Lentimonas sp. CC4: one gene and its partner. The protein of the gene in region 2 binds, or shares a complex with, the protein of the main gene of each other region. Links are inferred from orthologs where the notes say so. Each region holds a gene or a part of one and is shown on either strand. Other genes may lie near its edges.

Evidence for each region.
Region 1: the proteins of trxA (region 2) and GZZ87_RS02595 are in contact, whole or in part, in an NMR structure (PDB 2IPA), measured with the Bacillus subtilis proteins. The link is inferred for Lentimonas sp. CC4 from one-to-one orthologs.

The regions. Positions count from the first base shown.
Region 1 is NZ_CACVBO010000001.1:596,685-599,876, forward strand. The notes cover bases 70-2,932. They hold GZZ87_RS02595 (arsenate reductase ArsC), read left to right. Parts: upstream 70-1,201; coding sequence 1,202-1,663; downstream 1,664-2,932. Other genes in these bases: GZZ87_RS02590 (permease), read left to right, coding at 130-1,083; GZZ87_RS02600 (ArsJ-associated glyceraldehyde-3-phosphate dehydrogenase), read left to right, coding at 1,709-2,719; arsJ (organoarsenical effux MFS transporter ArsJ), read left to right, coding at 2,716-2,932. Outside these bases: GZZ87_RS02585 (hypothetical protein), read left to right, coding at 1-38; more of arsJ, read left to right, coding at 2,933-3,192. UniProt on the Bacillus subtilis protein: Catalyzes the reduction of arsenate [As(V)] to arsenite [As(III)]. In vitro, can dephosphorylate para-nitrophenyl phosphate (pNPP).
Region 2 is NZ_CACVBO010000001.1:3,857,715-3,860,882, reverse strand. The notes cover bases 1-2,839. They hold trxA (thioredoxin), read right to left. Parts: upstream 1,658-2,839; coding sequence 1,343-1,657; downstream 1-1,342. Other genes in these bases: GZZ87_RS16450 (segregation/condensation protein A), read right to left, coding at 2,534-2,839; GZZ87_RS16455 (hypothetical protein), read right to left, coding at 2,280-2,525; GZZ87_RS16460 (hypothetical protein), read left to right, coding at 1,693-2,238; GZZ87_RS16470 (Mur ligase family protein), read left to right, coding at 1-938. Outside these bases: more of GZZ87_RS16450, read right to left, coding at 2,840-3,168. UniProt on the Bacillus subtilis protein: Participates in various redox reactions through the reversible oxidation of its active center dithiol to a disulfide and catalyzes dithiol-disulfide exchange reactions.

The DNA of each region.
Region 1 (3,192 bases), 3.3 Mb from region 2 along the record:
GCTCGGGCGACGACGGCAAAGGCGGCAAGTGCTGCTAGTTACGAAGTGAGACAGACATTCCTGTCTGTCATCGCGACTTAAAAGGACAGACAAGAATGTCTGTCTCACTCCCAGAGAGGCTTCACCCACATGCTCACCGAACTCATCAATCTCGTCGTTTACGAATGGATCGGGATGGACGCCGAATCGAAATTCGCCGGCGCCGTTCACTTCTTTCTCTACGACACCATCAAGATCTTTCTGCTACTGGCAGCCATGATCTTTGTGATCGGGGTGCTGCGCACATGGCTGCCCGAACAGAAGCTCAAGCAATGGATGAGCCGCGGTGGCATCTGGGGCAACTTGGTCGCCGCGCTGTTTGGAGCCATTACGCCCTTCTGCTCCTGCTCCTCCATCCCCATCTTCATTAGCCTACTACGAGCCGGCGTGCCGCTGGGCGTGACTTTTTCGTTTCTGATTACCTCACCGATTATCAACGAATATCTCGTGGTGCTTATGGCAGGTTCCTTCGGCATCCCAATCACGATCGCCTATGTCGGAAGTGGCCTATTCATCGGCACCGTGGCCGGAGCCTTGCTGGGTAAGATGCGCCTCGAAAAAAACTTAGAGCAAGACATCATCAACGCCGCTGAATCTGAAAGCGGTCCAACAGACTATACTTTGACCGGACGACTCCGCTACGGTTGGAACGAATCGATCAGCGTGATCAAGCAGATCTGGATTTGGGTTTTAGTCGGTGTCGGCATCGGAGCCTTCATCCACAACTACGTGCCACAGGAAATGATCCACGCATTGATGGAAAAGACTGGAATATTCTCGGTCCCCATCGCCACCACACTCGGCGTGCCCATGTATGGTAGCTGCGCCGCCATCGTGCCGATCGCGGTCGTGCTCTTCCAAAAAGGAATCCCCATCGGCACTGCGCTCGCCTTTATGATGGCCATGGCTGCTCTCAGTTTGCCCGAAGCGATCATGCTGCGACGGACGATGAACCTAAAGCTCATCGGCATCTATTTCGGCATCACCACACTCGCCATCATCTTTACCGGCTACCTGCTCAACGCGTTGGCTCAGTATCTTTAGCGGGAGGGACGAGCTCCGCCTCGTCCTTACTGAGGCTACGTGCTTAGGCTCGGCGGACGGCGCGGAGGCCATCCCTCCCAAGAACTTTAACAACTTTCAACGAACAACCAACAACTCAATGTCCAAACCAAAAGTCCTCATCCTCTGCACTGGCAACTCGTGCCGCAGTCATATGGCCGAAGCCATTTTACGCGCTGCCGCTGGCGACATCTTCGAGGTGTTCAGCGCTGGCTCTAAACCTAAAGGCGCTGTCCACCCGCTCGCACTACAAGCCATTGAAGAGCTCGGCATCAGCACCGAAGGCCACACCTCCGACCACCTCGATCAATATCTTGATAAGGGCATCACCACAGTGATCACGGTCTGCGGCAATGCCGATAAAGTCTGCCCAACGTTCCCGGAACAAGTGAATCGCTACCACTGGGGCGTTGAAGATCCCCCTCACGCACGACGCGAAGGTGAAAGCGAAATCGACGCCTTCCGCCGCATCCGCGACGGCATTAAACTCGTCTTCGAAGCCTATGCCTTCGGCTACCGCGAAGCATTGAACGCGGCACGCGCGTCTTCCCCTGCTGAATAATTACAATCCGTTCAGTCACAAATAATGAACAAACAGGAAAATAGAATGGCTAAGAAAAAAGTATTAATCAATGGGTTTGGTAGAATGGGACGTCTCTTTTTTAGAGCCGCCTTTGGTAATGATGAATTTGATATTGTTGCGATTAATGAACTGAAAGGTGGCGCCTCTACGGCGGCTCACTTACTGGAATTTGATTCGGTTCACGGGAAGTGGGGAACTGGAAAGATTTCAGTCGCAGGCGAAACGATCAGTGTCGATGGCCAGGAGATTCGGTTCAGCAATGCTGCAACACCCGAAGACATTGATGTGACGGGAATCGATATCGTGGTCGAATGCTCAGGGAAATTTAAAGATGAAGCCTCGCTCCAACCCTATTACGATCATGGGGTGCCTAAAGTGCTCGTCTCTGCACCCGTAAAAGGACGTGCCTTCAATGTCGTTTATGGCGTCAATGATGACCAGTATGATCCAGAGGCACACGATCTAGTAACATCCGCATCCTGCACCACCAACTGCCTGGCTCCTGTCGTAAAGGTGATTAAAGAAAAACTGGGAATTGTGCATGGCGTGATCACTACGATCCACGACATTACCAATACGCAGACGATTATTGATGCGCCGCATAAAGACTTGCGCCGCGCCCGCGCCTGCTCTCAGTCACTGATCCCGACCACCACCGGATCGGCTACCGCGATTACAATGATCTACCCTGAACTGAAGGGCAAATTGAACGGCTTGGCGGTGCGCGTTCCTCTACTGAATGCTTCAATCACCGATTGTGTGTTTGAAGTCGCACGTAAAACCACCGCTGAAGAAGTCAATGCGCTGCTAAAAGAGGCTTCGGAAACCTATCTCAAAGATATTTTGGGGTATGAAGAACGTCCGTTGGTATCGGTTGATTTTAAAGATGATATCCGCTCTTCGATTATTGATGCGCCTTCCACCATGGTAAATGATGGAACACAGCTAAAAATTATCGCGTGGTATGACAACGAAATCGGTTATGTGAACCGCATGGCTGATTTCTGTGCAAAAATTGCGCGACTTAGCAAATGAATCAGCTCCGCTCCTACGCGGTGGTTACCGGAGCCTATTGGTCGTTTATGCTGACCGATGGGGCTCTGCGTATGCTGGTCCTACTCTATTTTCATGAGTTAGGCTATGCACCGACCACGCTCGCATTTCTGTTTCTATTTTATGAGTTCTTCGGCATCATCACCAATCTATTTGGTGGATGGGGCGCCCAGCGCTTTGGACTGAAATCGACCCTCATCGGGGGACTCGCCCTTCAGCCAATCGCGCTGATTGGGCTGACCTTCATGAATCCCGAATGGGCACCTAAAATAGCGATCCCCTTTGTGATGGGGATTCAAGCACTCTCAGGGATCTCCAAAGACCTCACCAAAATGAGTGCAAAAACGGCGATCAAATACTTGATCCCCAAAGACCAACCTTCCTCACTCTTTAAGTGGGTCGCTATATTAACAGGATCTAAAAACGCCATTAAAGGTGCTGGTTTTTTTGTAGGT
Region 2 (3,168 bases):
TGATTGAGGGGGATGAGTATGATACCGCATTTTTTGATAAGCGTAGTAAATTCATCCACTACCGTCCGCAGATTGCAGTGCTGAATAATTTGGAATTTGATCACGCGGATATTTTTCGAGATTTGGAAGATGTGCAGCGCACTTTTCGCCACTTTTTACGGATCATCCCGAGCGCAGGCTGCGCCATTGTGAATGGGGATGATGCGAATATTACGGCACTCTTGCCTGCACCTTGGACGCGAGTCGTGCGAGTTGGCACTGAGGCGGGCAATGATTTGGAGATCGCGAATTTTGAAGACGGGCCACAGGGCGCGGCGTTTGATCTGATCTGGAAGGGCACGTTGTGGACGCGAGTCAGTTGGTCGATGCACGGCTTGTTCAACGCGCGCAATGCAGCGATGGCTGCGCTCGCTTCGGCATTTTCTTGTGGGCATGCCTCGCCGCTGGACTTTGATCTCAGTGCGTTGTCACGCTTTGGTGGAGTGCGTCGTCGACAGGATGTGCTGCACAGTGGTGAGCGTTGGACGGTGCTGGAGGATTTTGCGCACCATCCGACTGCGATTGCTGGCGCGTTGGAGGGACTGCGGGCTGCGTATCCCGGGCGTGAGCTGATCGTGAGTTTTGAGCCGCGTAGTAATACGGCGCGCACGTCAATTTTTCAGGATGCGTTTACGAAGGCGCTGTCTGGAGCGGATCGAGTCTATCTCGGCGCGGTGCATCGAGCTGGTTCAATGGCGGCCGATGAGCGCTTAGATACTGCGACTATGGTCGCTGAATTGTCTCAGGGGGGCTGCGCTGCGCAGGCATTCGAGTCGAATGAGGCACTGTTTGATCAAGTTCAGCAGGACTGCTCGGCGACTGAGGGGGGTGTTTTCATCTTTTTCACTAACGGTGCCTTTGATGCGATTCCACAGCGCACGGCAGCGTTGCTTGGTTAGGGCGGGAAGTTGACCTGTATGTGGTAGCGCGTGTCTTTAGACCGCGTTGTTGAAGCATCTGGCGTAGGGGTGCTGCTTGCCGTTTCGACAGGCTCAAGGCCCAGAGCTTGTCGAAGGGCGGCACCCGCGAAGGCAGCTAAAGTTTTACCACTTCCTATGCGTGTGGCCTTTGCGCGGTCTTCGCCTATTCGACAGAGCTCATGGTCTGGGACAAGCAAAGCCCCTACAGCACTATAGCGAAATAGCATGAACGCACTTTTCACAAACCATGATGCGCGTGAGTATATAAAGAGCGCAGCTACAGTGACTCGCGCTACTTGAATCAATGCATTCGACACCAAGCAAAAAAAAAGCACCCGACTTTTCAGTCGGGTGCTTGGGTAAAAGAGAGGCGTTCGGATCCTTTAAGAGATCTTCGCTTTCAAGTCGTCCTTGGACGTGAGGCCTACGATGGTATCGGAGACTGCGCCGTTCTTGAATACCAAGATCGTTGGGATCGCACGGATTTCGAACTTACCAGCGATCTCGCTGTTGTTGTCGACGTTGACTTTGCAGATTTTGACTGCGTCGCCAAGTTCTGCAGCGAGCTCTTCGAGGATTGGAGCAATTGCTTTGCAAGGGCCGCACCATGGTGCCCAGAAGTCGACGACGACTGGGACGGATGCACTTATTGCAGCTTCGAAGTTGCTGCTATCGAGTTCTGTGATGTTTTCAGACATAAGATTTTGAATTTAGTAATTAGTTTAAGAAAGGCATGACGTCCTTTAACAGGAGCGCGGTAAATGCGATTGCGACGGCGGCGGCGACGGCATCGATAATGAGCGAAGGGACGCTGATCGAGGATTCTTCAACGGCAACTGGTGGCGTCTTGACTGCTGCTGCTCGCGGTGCCGCGGCAGCCGGTGCGCTTGGGCGAGCTGCTGCGGGTGCAGGAGTTGGTGCCGCAGGTCGAGCTGCGGCTGGGGTAGGAGTGGGTGTCGCTGGGCGCGGCGCTGCAGGAGTTGGTGTTGCTGTGCCTGTGGGAGGAGCTGGTCGGAGTGCAGGCTTTGTCGGTGCGGCTATTGGTGTGCGGGGCGCAGGTTTTGCTGGCGCGGCAGGTCTAGCTGCGGTGGGTGCTGGCTTTGCGGGTGCTGGCTTTGCCGGTGCGCGGGGCATCGGTGCTCTGGGCATTTCTGCCTTCAGTTTCTCGCGTGCGGCTCTCGCTTCTTCTGCGAGTGCTTTTGCTGCGGCTGCGGCTTCGTCGGAAGGGACTTCGTCGCCTTCTAGAAAGGGGTTTTTCGGTTCTTCGCTCATAAAGTAGTTCGTGAAATTAGGTGTGTTCGGGGCGAGCTGTCAAGCGGCTCATTGATCTGGGGTGTTTTTGTGGATGATTTCGGCGAGTTCTTGCTTTTCGACGTTGTCGAGTGTTTTGCCGCAGCGATCGAGTGTTTCAAAGGTTTTGATGACAGTTTCGGTCATGCGCTCGTGTGTCTCGTTGGAGCCGCCAACGATGGCAAAGCGCTCTGCTTGAGTGATTCGTTTATGTCCGTCTTTGTTGTCTAAGCCGACTCCGATCAGGTGGCTGGAGTTGTTTGTCTTTCGCAGCATACTGAATTTTAGGTGAAGGTGCTATTAAAGGTAAAGCCTGTATTAGTGCCACGCTGGCAGCGAATGTCGGAAAAGGCGCGATCTTGCTGAATGAGTATCTCGCCGAGGCGTGTGAGTTCCAGCACGGCGAGAAATGTGGCGACAATCGTGGTAATGGTCGTCGTGGACTCGAAGAGCTCAGAGAACAGGAAGTTGGGCTTGGCCTTGAAGCGCAGTAGGATGAACTCCATGCGGTCTGCGACGGTGACTTGCTCTGCGTTGATCTCGCCTGTTGTGATACGTTCGGCGAGTCGGCGCAGCACTTGATTGAAGGTGTTCCAAAGGTCAACGCGCTCGACAGGCTTTAGTGGTCGCTCGACGGCTTCTAGTGCTTCTTTTGGGCCGATTCGAGCGATGAGATCGTTGCTGTTGAGGATGAGTTCTTCGATCTCGGAGGATGCTTCTTTAAACTTTTTGTATTCGAGGAGTTGCTGCACCAGCTCCCAGCGGGGGTCGATGTCGTCTTCCTCTACATCTAGATTGGAGCCTTGGTCTTTTTGCGGCAGCAGCATGCGACTTTTAATATACATGAGTGTCGCTGCCATGACGAAGAATTCACCTGCGACTTCGAGGTCGAGGTTTTCCATCGAGTCGAGCACTTCGA